Regions from separate parts of the Bacillus sp. GW821-FHT11D08 genome, predicted to be linked through region 4. Evidence: predicted binding sites of a transcription regulator. Region 4 holds the regulator's gene; each other region holds the start of a gene.
What was found. Region 4 encodes Rex, which represses fermentation and respiration genes when NADH is low (regulators of the CRP and FNR family bind a similar motif). Its sites were predicted from a motif close to TTGTGAAATATTTCACAA; they were not measured.
Positions count from the first base shown of each region.

Region 1: AC1RRX_RS15345 (cytochrome ubiquinol oxidase subunit I) is a predicted target of Rex. The motif match lies at 1,826-1,843, and genes of this name have one in related genera.
Region 2: AC1RRX_RS00330 (YwiC-like family protein) is a predicted target of Rex. The motif match lies at 1,947-1,964, and genes of this name have one in related genera.
Region 3: AC1RRX_RS05120 (DUF1641 domain-containing protein) is a predicted target of Rex. The motif match lies at 1,762-1,779, and genes of this name have one in related genera.

Region 1 is NZ_JBXARS010000007.1:230,986-234,537, reverse strand. Features, by position in the region: gene cydB (cytochrome d ubiquinol oxidase subunit II) at 1-349, opposite strand, end outside; gene AC1RRX_RS15345 (cytochrome ubiquinol oxidase subunit I) at 333-1,739, opposite strand; gene cimH (citrate/malate transporter CimH) at 2,241-3,552, shown strand, end outside.
Region 2 is NZ_JBXARS010000001.1:58,916-62,467, forward strand. Features, by position in the region: gene narK (nitrate transporter NarK) at 1-313, shown strand, start outside; gene fnr (fumarate/nitrate reduction transcriptional regulator Fnr) at 411-1,127, shown strand; gene AC1RRX_RS00330 (YwiC-like family protein) at 1,159-1,878, opposite strand; gene AC1RRX_RS00335 (cyclic nucleotide-binding domain-containing protein) at 2,021-2,497, shown strand; gene AC1RRX_RS00340 (nitrate reductase subunit alpha) at 2,676-3,552, shown strand, end outside.
Region 3 is NZ_JBXARS010000002.1:282,502-286,053, forward strand. Features, by position in the region: gene AC1RRX_RS05110 (DMT family transporter) at 1-857, opposite strand, end outside; gene AC1RRX_RS05115 (cupin domain-containing protein) at 987-1,484, shown strand; gene AC1RRX_RS05120 (DUF1641 domain-containing protein) at 1,871-2,287, shown strand; gene AC1RRX_RS05125 (NAD(P)/FAD-dependent oxidoreductase) at 2,327-3,505, shown strand.
Region 4 is NZ_JBXARS010000006.1:5,344-8,895, forward strand. Features, by position in the region: gene AC1RRX_RS13010 (ABC-F family ATP-binding cassette domain-containing protein) at 1-703, opposite strand, end outside; gene moaC (cyclic pyranopterin monophosphate synthase MoaC) at 843-1,355, shown strand; gene AC1RRX_RS13020 (redox-sensing transcriptional repressor Rex) at 1,352-1,999, shown strand; gene AC1RRX_RS13025 (twin-arginine translocase TatA/TatE family subunit) at 2,018-2,188, shown strand; gene tatC (twin-arginine translocase subunit TatC) at 2,195-2,956, shown strand; gene AC1RRX_RS13035 (YdiK family protein) at 2,995-3,186, opposite strand; gene AC1RRX_RS13040 (CPBP family intramembrane glutamic endopeptidase) at 3,183-3,552, opposite strand, start outside.

The DNA.
Region 1 (3,552 bases), on a different contig from region 4:
CCCATGTTTTGACCCATTTTAAATGATTCACTTTTCCGCGGAATTCAAACGCCACGCCGCGTCCCATTAAAGCAAGAAGGATGATGATAAACGGAATATAATATCCGCTCAGCATCGTCGCATACCAGTTCGGGAATGCCGCGAAGATCGCTCCCGTACCTGTCAGCAGCCATACCTCATTCGCATCCCAGAACGGGCCGATGGTGTTAATCAGCACTCTGCGTTCTAATTCATTATGGCCAAGAAATCGGGTCGAAATGCCGACACCGAAATCAAAACCTTCTAAAAAGAAAAATCCGACAAACAAAACTGAAACGAGTACAAACCAAAGATCATGAAGTGACCCCATGGTAGACCTCCTGACTGAACGGATCCGTTGATACAGGAACATCCTTGTGATCATCATGGTCCGCACCTTTTTTAATTTCACGAACGAATAGGAAGACAAGCAGCGCGCCTAAAATCAAGTACATGACGCCGAAGCCGATAATTGAAAACAGCAGAGATCCCGTCGTTACGTTAGGCGAAACGGATTGTGCGGTCGTCATTTGTCCCATGACCGTCCACGGCTGGCGGCCGATTTCAGTCATAATCCAACCGGCAGAGTTCGCAATGAACGGGAATGCGATCAGCGCGATCATGCCCCGTAAATACCACTTGCTCGTATGAAGCTTTTTGCGGCGGTTCAGAATAAAGCCGGCAATCGCGGCAAAAATCATAAGCGCGCCCGCTCCCGCCATAATGCGGAAACTCCAGAACGTCGTTTTAACAGGCGGGATATAGTCGCCTTTTCCGTACGTTTTTTCGTATTCTTTTTGAAGTGTTTTCATCCCTTTCACACTGCCGCTGAACTTCTGGTAAGCCAAGTAGCTGAGTGCGTAAGGAATTGAAATTTCTGATGTGTTTTTTTCTTTATTCGTATCAATGTTCGCAAAAGCCGTCCACGCGGCAGGATCACCGCTGTCATCCCAAAGCGCTTCACTGGCAGCCATTTTCATCGGCTGCGATTCCATTAAATGCTCAGCCTGCATATGTCCGCTGAACGCAACGCCGATACCGGCGATCAGACCGACAATCATCGAAAGCTTGAAAGATTTATGGAAGAAAGGCACTTCTTTTTTCTTCAATAATTTAAATGCGCTGACACCGGCGATAAAGAAAGCACCCGTCGCAAGCGCCCCGAAAATGACGTGAGGGAATTCAACCCAAAGCTGAGGGTTTGTCAAAAGCGCCCCGAAATCATTCATTTCCGCTCGGCCGTTTTTAATCGTAAAGCCGACCGGCTCCTGCATGAATGAGTTTGCCGTCAAAATCCAGAAAGATGACATAATCGTTCCGAAAGATACAAGCCAAATGCAAAGCAAATGCACTTTTTTAGATAAACGGTCCCAGCCGAAAATCCATAATCCGATAAAAATAGACTCCATAAAAAACGCCAAAAGCGCTTCAATCGCAAGCGGAGCCCCAAATACGTCTCCGACAAAACGGGAATAATCAGACCAGTTCAATCCGAACTGGAATTCCTGAAGAATCCCTGTGACGACGCCGACAGCGAAGTTAATTAAAAAGAGATGCCCCCAAAATTTAGCCATTTTGAGATAGGTCTCTTGTTTTTTGACAACATAAAGCGTCTCCATCAAAGCAACCATAAACACAAGCCCGATAGACAAAGGCACAAACAAGAAGTGAAACAATGTTGTAGATGCAAATTGAATGCGGGCTAATACCAACTCACTCATGATGTTTTTCCTCCAATCTGGTAAATTGCTCAACATTTCACAAACATAGCGAAATCATTGCTCGGTATTTCACAAAAATGATATATTTGCTCAATGTTTCACAAATTCGTCAAAACTATTGAAATATCAGCCTGTACACCCTGGGGGACAGCGGCTGTCATAGAAATGATTCAATATCATTACTTTACAACGATTCAGCCTAAAAAAAAAGATCAATATACCTAAAATAAGGCTGAAATTGTGACCGATTATTGTCGGATTTGTAGAGATTTTATGTCAGCACCTAGGATATTTGTCCCTTTGATATCGTACCTCTTTTTTATTCGTGTGGCGAACAAAATGCTTTTCTCGGTGAAAAAGCCCGCCAAATCGCCATTTTGAGAAAGAAAATGTGAAGAAAGCATGCCCTCTAGTAAATTCATAATATATGAACAATTTAAATTTTTTAGTATACTTTAAATGGGGATATTTTTTCACTACATAACGACTGGGGGAACAAGCATGGGAGAACTTCAACCAAAATTGCAAACGGATTCAATCCAAAAACAGGAACGGACTGATAACTGGTTTGCCAGAGCAATGAATATAAGAATCGGCATTATTCCTCTTCCTATCTATATCCTGCTTTTCTTGCTTATTACGGTGTTTGTCATGAGCCGTGATGTAAAAAGCGACATTCTGACATCAATTGCCGTCATGAGTTTTTTCGGATTTACCTTCGGCCAGATCGGAAAATCCATTCCGATCGTGCGTTCCATCGGCGGCCCTGCGATTCTCGCAACCTTTATTCCATCCGCTGTCGTCTACTACCACCTGCTTCCGAAAGACATTATTACTTCAACAACAGAATTCACGGAAAGCTCCAACTTTCTCTATCTATTTATTGCCGGTATCGTCGTCGGCAGTATTCTCGGGATGAAAAGAGAGACGCTCGTCAAAGCTTTCGTCAAGATTTTTATTCCGCTGATCGCCGGCTCGATCGCGGCCGCCATCGTCGGCTTATGCGTCGGGACGCTGCTCGGGCTCGGCTTTCAGCACACATTGCTTTATATTGTCGTTCCGATTATGGCGGGGGGTGTCGGTGAAGGCGCGATTCCTTTATCCATCGGCTACTCCGATATTATGCCGATGTCCCAGGGAGACGCCTTTGCGCTTGTGCTGCCGTCCATCATGCTCGGCAGCCTGTGCGCCATTATGTTATCGGGTTTGCTGAATGTCATCGGGAAACGCAAACCGGAATGGACGGGCAACGGGAAGGTTGATAAGTCTGATCATTCCGCTCCCGCATTGGAACAGCCGGCCAATGATAAAACGTTTGATTTGTCCTTTTTCGCTTCAGGCGGTATTTTAGCGGTTTCTCTCTATTTAGTCGGCATGCTGGCGCATGATTTCTTTCAGCTTCCGGCTCCTGTCGTGATGCTCGTCCTTGCCGTTCTCATTAAGCTGTTCAGGCTGGCGCCGGCTTCGATTGAAAACGGAGCCTTCGGCGTCTCGCGCTTTTTCTCGACAGCCGTGACCTATCCGCTCTTATTTGCGATCGGCGTTTCAATGACACCGTGGGACAAGCTGATTGCGGCGTTTACGATCAGCAACATCATTACCATTTTATCAATCGTCGTCACGATGATGGCCGTCGGTTTTCTGACCGGAAAATGGCTGAATCTGTACCCGATTGAGACGGCGATTATTAATGCCTGCCATTCCGGCCAGGGCGGCACCGGCGACGTCGCGATCTTGAGCGCCGCTGAACGGCTTGAGCTTATGCCGTTCGCCCAAGTGTCGACCAGAATCGGCGGAGCGATTACCGTGAGTC
Region 2 (3,552 bases), on a different contig from region 4:
TTATGCGTTCGGATCGCTGACGGTGGCAGTCTGCTCAGGGATTGGAAACGGGACGGTATTTAAACTGGTGCCTTTCTATTTTTCGAAGCAAGCGGGGATTGCCAACGGAATTGTGTCTGCCATGGGCGGACTGGGCGGTTTTTTCCCTCCGCTGATTCTGGCAAGTGTATTTCAGGCAACAGGCCAATACGCGATCGGGTTTATGGCGCTTTCAGAGGTCGCGTTAGCCAGCTTTGTCCTTGTGATCTGGATGTATTGGCAGGAAAGAATGAAAACACATACGGAGAGAAACAGTCAGAGCCTCAATTCATAATGATCCATTCACAAGATTGTTAGTTTTTTCTGGGTGAGTGCAAATCAAGTCACGTTACAATATACATACGCAACGTGACTTTCTTCGAGGTGAGCTCATGAATATTCTCTCTGTCCGAAAATCTGATAAAGAACTTCTTTCCCGCGAACTGCATGAATTGCTGGAATCGATCAGTACGAAAAGGAAAATGAAAAAACATACTTATTTGTTTCAAGAAGGAATGGATGCAAAAGAGCTTTATCTGATTCAGTCAGGACTCATTGAAATCGGCAAACTGACGTCTGACGGAAAAGACCTGACGCTTAGAATCTGCCAAAAAAACGATATTGTCGGGGAATTGACGCTATTCACAGATGAGCCGAGATATATGCTCAGTGCGAAAGTGTTAGAGGATGGCGAGGTGCTCGTCATTAATAAAAACAAGCTGGAAAAGGAATTGATCCAAAACGGTGTTTTGACGTTTGAATTTATGAAATGGATGAGCACCCATCTTCGAAAAATCCAGTCCAAGATCAGGGACCTGCTTCTTCACGGCAAAAAGGGGGCGCTCTATTCTACTCTTATCCGCTTATCAAACAGCTACGGGGTAGTGCGAAACGACGGGATTCTGATTAACATTGTGCTGACAAATCAGGATTTGGCTAAGTTTTGCGCGGCGGCAAGGGAGAGTGTCAACCGCATGCTGGGAGACCTCCGCAAACAAGGGGTTATTTCGATAGACGAAACCGGAAAAATTATTTTGCACAAGCGGGACTATTTACGATTCGAGATCGAGTGTGAAAATTGTCCGCTGGAGATCTGCAATATTGACTGAAAAAAACAAGGGCAGCCGGTGTCCTTGTTTTTCAGCTTGTGATACATATACACATGACGGCGAAAAAGAAGCCGGCATTTACGATTTCCAGAATGCCGATCGTTTTCACCGGCCAGTCTCTTCCGTGAAAAAACCAGGCCCGCAGACTGCTTGGGATAAAAGCGAGAAACGCCCATCCTGCCCCGAGAAGAGCCGATAAAAAGGGGAGCAAGAGGTGATATCCCCACGACCAGTATGCAAACCTTCTGTTTTTTCTCTCCCGTATGACCGATTTCACATAAAAAGAACTCCCGACAAAAAATAAAGCGGATTGCAAGAATAGAAACCAAGCCCAGCTGTCAAGGGTTCCCGTTCCCAGCCAGCAGCTCGCAAGCCCGCCTGAACAAAAGAACAGAACACCCGCAATATCATTCGTGAGCGCCCGTTCGTTTTTTCGGCGGGCATAATGCGTATGTATGAGAAACAGCGGCAATAAAAAAACGCCGATCCAGACGAGCTGCGGCCTATGATAGACAGAAATGATCAAAAAGCAGCAGGCCGGAAAACCGTAATACCATATCCACTTTTGATAGGGCTGAAGCTGTTTTTTTTTCAAAGCGAGCGAAACGGGATAAACCGCTAAGTAAAGGAACAGCCAGCCCAGAAAGAGCGGAATATGCCAGAAAACCGGGCCTCCCTTGACCATGCCGAGTAAAAATGGAATCAGCAGCATCGCCCATGCGCCGTGCTGCTTCGGAATCATCGCCTTCATCGAAACCCTCCTTTTTATTTCATTATAAGTACAAACACTCTCCTGATAAGTGACTTTTATCATACAAGCTGTGAAATACATCACTGCCGCGCGGGCTCAATCGGGCTACACTAAAGCTATCCTTAGCACAGGAGGCTTTCCTATGAATCAGTGTGACTATTTATTATTTCTGAAACAACTTCCTATGTTTAATGAAGTGCCTCTGTCCATTGTCGAAACCTTGCTGAAAAACGGGACGTTTATCCGCGGCTCATCTGACCAATCTCCATCCTTTCTTCATTCACAATCCGTTTATATTGTATTAAAAGGCAATATCCGTTTTACGGACAGCAGGCTCCCTGAAGGGTCGCAAACCGTTGCGCTGTGGGAAAAAGGCGATGTGTTTCCGATTGATGAAAAAGGCGGGCTCTCTTTATCGCCTTTTATCTCAGTCAATGCCTCACCGGATATTCTGGTACTCCATATTCCATATTCCGTATTTAAGCAAATGATGTCTTACCATCCGCGGCTGCAAATGAACTTTTTGGCGATGCTTCAGCAAAATGTCTTCTGTTCCTATCAGTTGTTTTTGCGGTATCTGCATACATCACGGGATGAAAACGCCGAACCCGGTTCTTAAACAGAACCGGTTTTTTTTGATGACGCCGGGCGTCCCCATATCGTTTGAAAATCCTTCCTGCTGCTCTGTGTGAACGTTTTGTGAAAAAAGCAGAGTGTGTGACATAGTTCACAAGGTGATGCGCCGTCTCTGTTTATAGTGTACATAGCATTACCTGACTCGGAAGGAGTGAACGATCATGAAGAAAAAGAAAATGAGTCCGTTGCTCAGGAGATTAAACTATTTTTCTCCTACCGAACATCATTCAAATAACCATAGCCAAACGACAAGCGAAGATCGTGATTGGGAGAATGTATACAGAAACAGATGGCAGTACGACAAAGTCGTTCGCTCCACCCACGGCGTCAACTGCACGGGTTCTTGCAGCTGGAATATTTATGTGAAAAACGGAATTGTCACGTGGGAAGGACAAAACTTGAATTATCCATCAACAGGCCCGGATATGCCTGATTTCGAACCGAGAGGCTGCCCGCGGGGGGCCAGTTTTTCTTGGTACATCTACAGCCCGCTCCGTGTGAAATATCCATATGTGCGAGGTGTGCTGATCAATTTGTGGCGGGAAGCATTGCAGACGCATCAAAATCCGCTGGATGCCTGGAAATCGATCGTCGAAAACCCTGAAAAAGCGAAGTCCTATAAACAGGCAAGAGGGAAAGGCGGCTTTGTCCGCGCGGAATGGCCGGAGGTGCTGAAGCTGATTTCGGCCTCTCTGCTGTATACAGTGATGAAATACGGGCCTGACCGGAATGTCGGTTTTTCTCCGATCCCGGCGATGTCCATGATCAGCCACGCATCAGGTTCGCGATTCATGTCTTTAATCGGCGGCCCAATGCTCAGTTTTTATGACTGGTATGCGGATCTTCCGCCGGCGTCCCCGCAAATTTGGGGCGACCAGACGGACGTTCCGGAAAGCAGTGATTGGTACAATTCAGGCTATATCATCACATGGGGCTCCAACGTGCCGTTAACGAGAACGCCTGATGCGCATTTTCTGGCGGAAGCCCGCTATAAAGGCGCTAAAGTCATTTCGATCAGTCCCGATTTTGCGGAATCCT
Region 3 (3,552 bases), on a different contig from region 4:
AACGCCGCGGATAAAAAGACGATTTCGCCGATCAGTGCAAAAAGAACCTCTCCGGACTGCGTCGCTTCAACAGCAGCGAGCTTCTGCGGCTCATTCCTCACCATATCGGTGGCGCGGAAAAATAATACTGTTGCGATAACGCCAGAGCTGAGTGCGACGATAAAGGATTGGAATGTCTGTCCCATTGACGGAAGCCCGTCTCTATGCCAGCCGAAAGCGGCGATCAAAAGCCAAAACGGAAGGCTTGCGAGAGTCATGCCGAGCACCCGCTGAAACGTATCGAGTTTTCCGCCGTATTGTTCCAGCATTTTGCGGTTGCCGAGCGGATAGGCAAATGCGGCGATGACGACCGGCACCACGCTGAATAGTATCGTGCGGCCGGACAGAGAACCCGCATGCTGAAGCTGAATCAGACCGGCTCCGATCAGGATGATGACGGAAGTAACCAGCGAAATGAGCGGGATCTTTTGTCTGGCGGAAACCGGGCCCGCCGGTGAATTTTTTGTTTCGTAAAAAAACGGCGACAGAAGCACACCCGCGACAATTGTAATCTGCCACGTGCCGGCGATCAGCCAGCCCGGCCCATATGCCGCCGCAAACGTAATCGGGGCATAAAAAAGCACGAACCCGGTAAAACTCCACTTCAGCCAAAAAAACGGTTTTTTTCGGATTTCATGCCAGAGCGGCGCCCATTTTCCTTTCACATAAACGATCAAAAATAAAAACGGAACCATAAAAAGAAAACGCAGGGAAGAGCTCCACATCCAGCTTCCGCCGGAAAGCTCCATCGCCCTGTTTAAAATAAATGTGACTGCAAAAAACAGAGATGCCAATATTCCGATCACGATGGCTTTCATTAAATCCCTCATTTTGACACATATTTTTTTATACTATACTATTCACCGGCAGGCTTCGCAATGGAATATGAGAAAATAGCGTTTTAACAAATGATGAATGGGAAACAGACATATACGGAGGTGAAAACAATGCAGAAAGAGGATATTCAAGTGCTTTATTTTGAAGATGACGGCCGCATTCCGAATAACCCGAATCTTCCGCTTGTTATTTATAAAGCGGTATTTAATGAAGAAACGGTGCAGAAAGCAGAGTCCGTCCTCCGCCGGCACGATTGGTCGAACAGCTGGACGGGCGGAGTATTTCCGTATCACCATTTTCACAGCACCACGCACGAAGTTCTTGTCGCGGTAAAAGGAAACGCGGTTTTGAGGTTCGGCGGGGAACAAGGAGCGGACGCCGTTCTTCAAATGGGAGACGCAGCGGTCATTCCGGCCGGCACCGGACATAAAAAACTGTCGGGCAGTTCTGATTTTACCGTGATCGGGGCTTATCCGGGCGGCCGGCAGTACGATACAAAAACGGAGAAAAATGATAGAACTTCAGAAGAAATCAGCCGTGTCCCGCTCCCGGAATGCGACCCCTTTACGGGAAAAACGGGCCCGCTATTAAAATTGTGGGAGAAATGACAGGGGAAAAGCGGATGGTCTGTAAAAAAATAGCCTAAAAGAAACGTTATTACACCCCCGCCATATAAATAATTTCATAAACGAAACAATTCACGTTCAAATTTTGTTCAAAAAGTGTTATTATATAAGAGTAAATCAAATTGGGGTTTTTTATGTTTGCTATTTTCAGAGAGGAAAAAGAAATTTTGACTTATTCAATTGTTTTTGTTGATATAAAAATAATACTGGATATGGCAAAGTGAAAAACTGGGTAGTAAACATTTATTTTTGTAAATGATTGTGCATGAATTCACAATCTTGCTTTTTCATGCTTTTCTGCATGAAGGGGGAAAGGCTACCCTTTCCAAAAAAATCAGCATACTGCTTATAGTAAAGGAGAATCGGATATGCCAGAAACAATCGATCAAACAAATGCATCTGTCAGCCAAGGCCAACGCGATCTTATTGATCAGCTGCTAAAACCTGAAGTTCAAGAATCACTGACTGTTTTAGTGGATCAGCTTCCAAAACTGACTGAGTTAGTAAATGTTTTAACGAAGTCTTATGATTTTGCACAGTCTGTAGCGACAGACGAAGTATTGAAGAGCGATACAGTGGGTGCGCTTACAGAAATTCTTGAGCCGGTGAAAGAAACAGCGAAAGAAGTGGCGGCTACTGCGATCGAAGCAAAAGACCGCGCGGATGCAAGCAATGAAACGATCGGACTTTTCGGCCTGCTGCGCATGCTGAAAGATCCTCAAGCTCAAAAGCTGTTCCGTTTTGCTAACAGCTATCTTGAAATCATGAACGAAAAACAAAAATAATCTCAGATTCAAATTGATATAAAGGACGGAGGATATACGATGTCAAAACATATTGTCATTTTAGGCGCTGGTTACGGCGGAGTTCTTTCTGCTTTAACCGTTCGCAAACATTACAGTAAAGATGAAGCACGCGTAACCGTTGTGAACAAATACCCGACTCACCAAATCATTACGGAACTGCACCGCCTTGCAGCGGGCAACGTGTCTGAACAGGCTGTTGCTATGCCGCTTGAAAAACTTCTGAAAGGAAAAGACGTCGACATTAAAATCGCAGAAGTCAATTCTTTCTCAGTTGATAAGAAAGAAGTTGCCCTTTCTGACGGTTCTAAGCTGACTTATGACGCGCTTGTTGTCGGACTTGGTTCTGTTACGGCTTATTTCGGCATTCCTGGACTCGAAGAAAACAGCATGGTGCTGAAATCTGCTGCTGATGCCAACAAAGTATACAAACACGTGGAAGACCGTGTGCGTGAATACGCTAAAACGAAAAACGAAGCTGATGCAACGATCCTTATCGGCGGCGGCGGCTTAACAGGCGTCGAGCTTGTCGGTGAGCTTGCTGACATCATGCCGAACCTTACGAAAAAATACGGCGTAGATCCGAAAGCAATCAAACTGAAATTAGTAGAAGCAGGTCCGAAAATTCTTCCTGTTCTTCCTGATGACCTTATCGAACGCGCGACAAAAAGTCTTGAAAAACGCGGCGTTGAGTTCTTAACAGGTCTTCCTGTTACAAATGTTGAAGGAAACGTTATTGATCTGAAAGACGGTTCAAAAGTCGTTGCCAACACATTTGTATGGACAGGCGGCGTACAAGGCAACCCGTTAGTCGGCGAATCCGGCCTTGAAGTGAACCGCGGCCGTGCGACGGTTAACGATTTCTTACAATCTACTTCTCATGAAGATGTATTCGTTGTCGGAGACAGCGCTGTATACTTTGCGCCGGACGGCCGTCCGTACCCGCCGACAGCGCAAATCGCTTGGCAGATGGGTGAACTTGTGGGTTACAACCTGTTCGCTTACTTAGAAGGAAAAACGCTTGAAACATTCAAGCCTGTAAACTCTGGTACGCTTGCAAGCCTCGGACGTAAAGACGCGGTTGCCATCATCGGAGCGAACTCTACTCCGCTGAAAGGTCTTCCGGCATCTTTAATGAAAGAAGCAAGTAACGTACGTTATTTAACACATATCAAAGGATTATTCAGCCTCGCTTACTAATTAATCCTTAAGATCACACAGAAGACATTGCCGGACTTTCTCGGCAG
Region 4 (3,552 bases):
TCCGTGAGACCTCGTACACTTGGCTGACGACTTTATCAAGAAAGTATCTGTCGTGGGAAACGATCAGGATTGCGCCTGAATATCCCTGTAAATAATGCTCAAGCCATGTAAGCGTATCGATGTCGAGATGGTTCGTCGGTTCATCCAGAATAAGCAGATCAGGCTGGGTCAGCAGCAGTTTTCCGAGCGCAAGCCTTGTTTTCTGACCGCCGCTCAGGCTTTGCACTTTCACGGAATCGTCAAATTTTCCGAAGCCGAGTCCGTGAAGGATAGATCGGACGTCCGCTTCATATTGATAGCCGCCTTTATCCTTGAAATCCTGCTGAAGCCTGTCATAGGTTTTCATCAGCGTCTCAAGCTCCGCGGGGGCGGCCGTGGCCATCTTTTCTTCAATAGAGCGCATTTCTTTTTCCATTGCTTTCAGGAAATCAAAAACACTCAGCAGTTCTTCTTTTATGGTAAGCTGGGATTCCAAGCCTGTGTGCTGGGCGAGATATCCCATCGTTAATTCTTTCGGTTTGATTAATTCACCCTTTTCATATGAAAGGTGACCTGCGATAATTTTAAGGAGAGTTGATTTGCCGGCTCCGTTTCTGCCTACTATGGCGATGCGATCCCGAGATCTGACTTCAAGCTTTATATTGTTTAAAATAGGATCAGCGCCAAAAGATTTGGATAGCTGATTAATTTGTAAGATCATCATATTATTTCACCTCTGTTATAATAAGTTAAGTGTAGCTTATCAACCTGCTGTCAGCAAACAATACATCAGAATTGGAACATTATAGGATAAGACATCAGGGAGAAAATAGTGTATGATCAGAAGTAAGGAGAGTTTAAATATGAATGGATTTTCTCATTTTAATGAAGAAGGCCGTGCCCGCATGGTGGATATAAGCGATAAATCTTCAACAGTCCGTACTGCCGCTGCGATATCCAGCGTACAGATGAAGCATGACGTGTACAGCAGAATCAAAAACCGCGAGATCGGAAAAGGAGACGTGCTGGCTGTCGCACAGGTGGCAGGAATTATGGCCGCAAAGCAGACGTCAGCGATTATCCCGATGTGCCACCCGCTTTCTTTAAGCAGCGTCGACATTTCATTCGGCTGGGAGGAAAAGGATTCCGAAGCCGTTCTTCATATACAGGCAAGCGTAAAAACGAAAGGGAGTACAGGTGTGGAAATGGAAGCGCTAACTTCCGCTTCAGTCTGCGCTTTGACCGTTTATGACATGTGCAAGGCGCTGGATAAAGGAATGGTCATCGGCCCGACCTGCCTCATGGAAAAGACAGGAGGCAAAAACGGTGATTTTAAAAGAGATGCATCTGAGTATAAAGTGGAGGACCAATCATGAACAAGGATCAATCAAAAATTCCACAGGCGACGGCAAAACGGCTGCCGCTTTATTATCGCTTTTTAAAGAATTTACACGCGTCAGGAAAACAGCGCGTTTCATCCGCTGAACTGAGCGACGCGGTAAAAGTCGATTCGGCCACGATCCGCCGGGATTTTTCCTATTTCGGGGCGCTCGGCAAAAAAGGATACGGCTATAATGTGGATTACCTGCTGTCATTTTTCAGAAAAACACTGGATCAGGATGAAACGACGAACGTCATTTTGATCGGTGTCGGGAATTTAGGGACGGCGTTTCTTCACTATAATTTCACAAAAAATAATAACACAAAAATATCTATGGCTTTTGATGTGAATCAGAGTAAAATAGGAACTGAGGTAGGCGGTGTGCCTGTCTTTGATCTTAATGATTTAGAGCTTCACATTAAGGATGAACCCGTGGCGATTCTTACCGTTCCTGCGGTTGCCGCCCAGTCAATCACCGACCGGCTCGTGTCGCTCGGAATCAAGGGAATCCTTAACTTTACGCCGGCCCGTTTGAATGTGCCGGATCACATTCGAATTCATCATATAGATTTAGCTGTAGAGCTTCAATCATTGGTTTATTTCTTGAAGCATTATTCTGTTTTGGAAGAAATTGAATAGCGAAAGGAGGAGCTGCACATGATCGGTCCTGGAAGCCTGGCGGTTATCGGTGTGGTAGCGGTGATTATTTTCGGTCCGAAGAAGCTTCCCGAATTAGGAAAAGCGGCGGGGGACACGCTTCGTGAATTTAAGAACGCTACTAAGGGATTAGCCGGTGAAGAAGAGGAAAAAAAGAAAGAAGAACAGTAAGATAGGATGACGCGTATGAGAGTGAATCAAATGACGCTTGTGGAGCATATTGCCGAACTTCGGAAACGATTGCTGATTGTGGCGTTATCCTTTACGGTTTTCTTTATTGCCGGCTTTTTTCTGGCAAAACCTATCATTGTGTATCTTCAAAAAGCCGATGAAGTAAAAGAGCTCACCCTTAATGCTTTTAACCTGACGGATCCGCTGTTTATCTTTTTGCAGTTCGCGTTTATCATCGGCATCATTTTGACTTCGCCGATTATTCTCTATCAGATTTGGGCGTTTGTCAGCCCGGGTCTGTATGAGAAGGAGCGCAAAGTAACACTCAGCTATATTCCGATTTCGATCGTGCTGTTTGTCGGCGGTGTGTCGTTTTCTTATTATATTTTATTTCCGCTGGTCGTTGATTTTATGAAGCGGGTTTCGAATGACCTGGATGTCAACCAGGTGATCGGGATCACCGAGTACTTTCATTTTCTGCTGCAGCTGACGATTCCGTTTGGGCTGCTGTTTCAGATGCCGGTGCTGATCATGTTTTTAACGAGACTCGGTGTTATCACGCCGATGTTTTTATCGAAGATCAGGAAGTACGCGTATTTTGTGCTGCTTGTGATCGCCGCGATGATTGCGCCGCCTGAGCTGCTGTCTCACTTGATGATTACCATTCCGCTTTGCATTTTATATGAGATCAGCATTCTTATCTCAAAAGCGGCGTATCGGAAAAGGCAGAACGGCAGCAGCGAATCCGATCAGGACGTATCAGCATAAAAAAAGCCATTTCTCAATGATGAGAAATGGCTTTTCTTTTATTTTTGATTTTTTTTCACTTTAAATGAGAAAGCGAACATTTTAAACGAGATGCTGATATTATAAGCGGCGAAAACCATCAGCAGTATGGAATAAAAAGACCACATGCTTCCCGGAGAGCTTGCGGCCAAATACGTAAAGATACAGCCGACTGCGAAATAAATCAAGCCCCAAGTCATTGGGTTCCTCATACAAACAATCCTCCAATAATTAATTGCATTTGCTCACTATGCTGTTCAATATATTTTTGGGCGGGGCCGAGCTGCATGACCACGACAATGGTATTCATCATGACATGGGCGAATATCGGCACAATAATCCGTTTCGTCTGCACATACAAGAACGCAAAGGTAAAGCCCATGGCCGTATACAGCAGCAGGTGCGTGAGGTCTTGATGCACAATGCCGAAAATGACGGAACTGACTAGTCCGGCGATAAAGAAATTCGTTTTTTCATATAATACACCGAAAATGATCTTCCGGAAAATGATTTCTTCAAGAATCGGCCCGACGATAGAAGAAACGATAATCATGAGCGGCATGGCTTTAATAATGCTG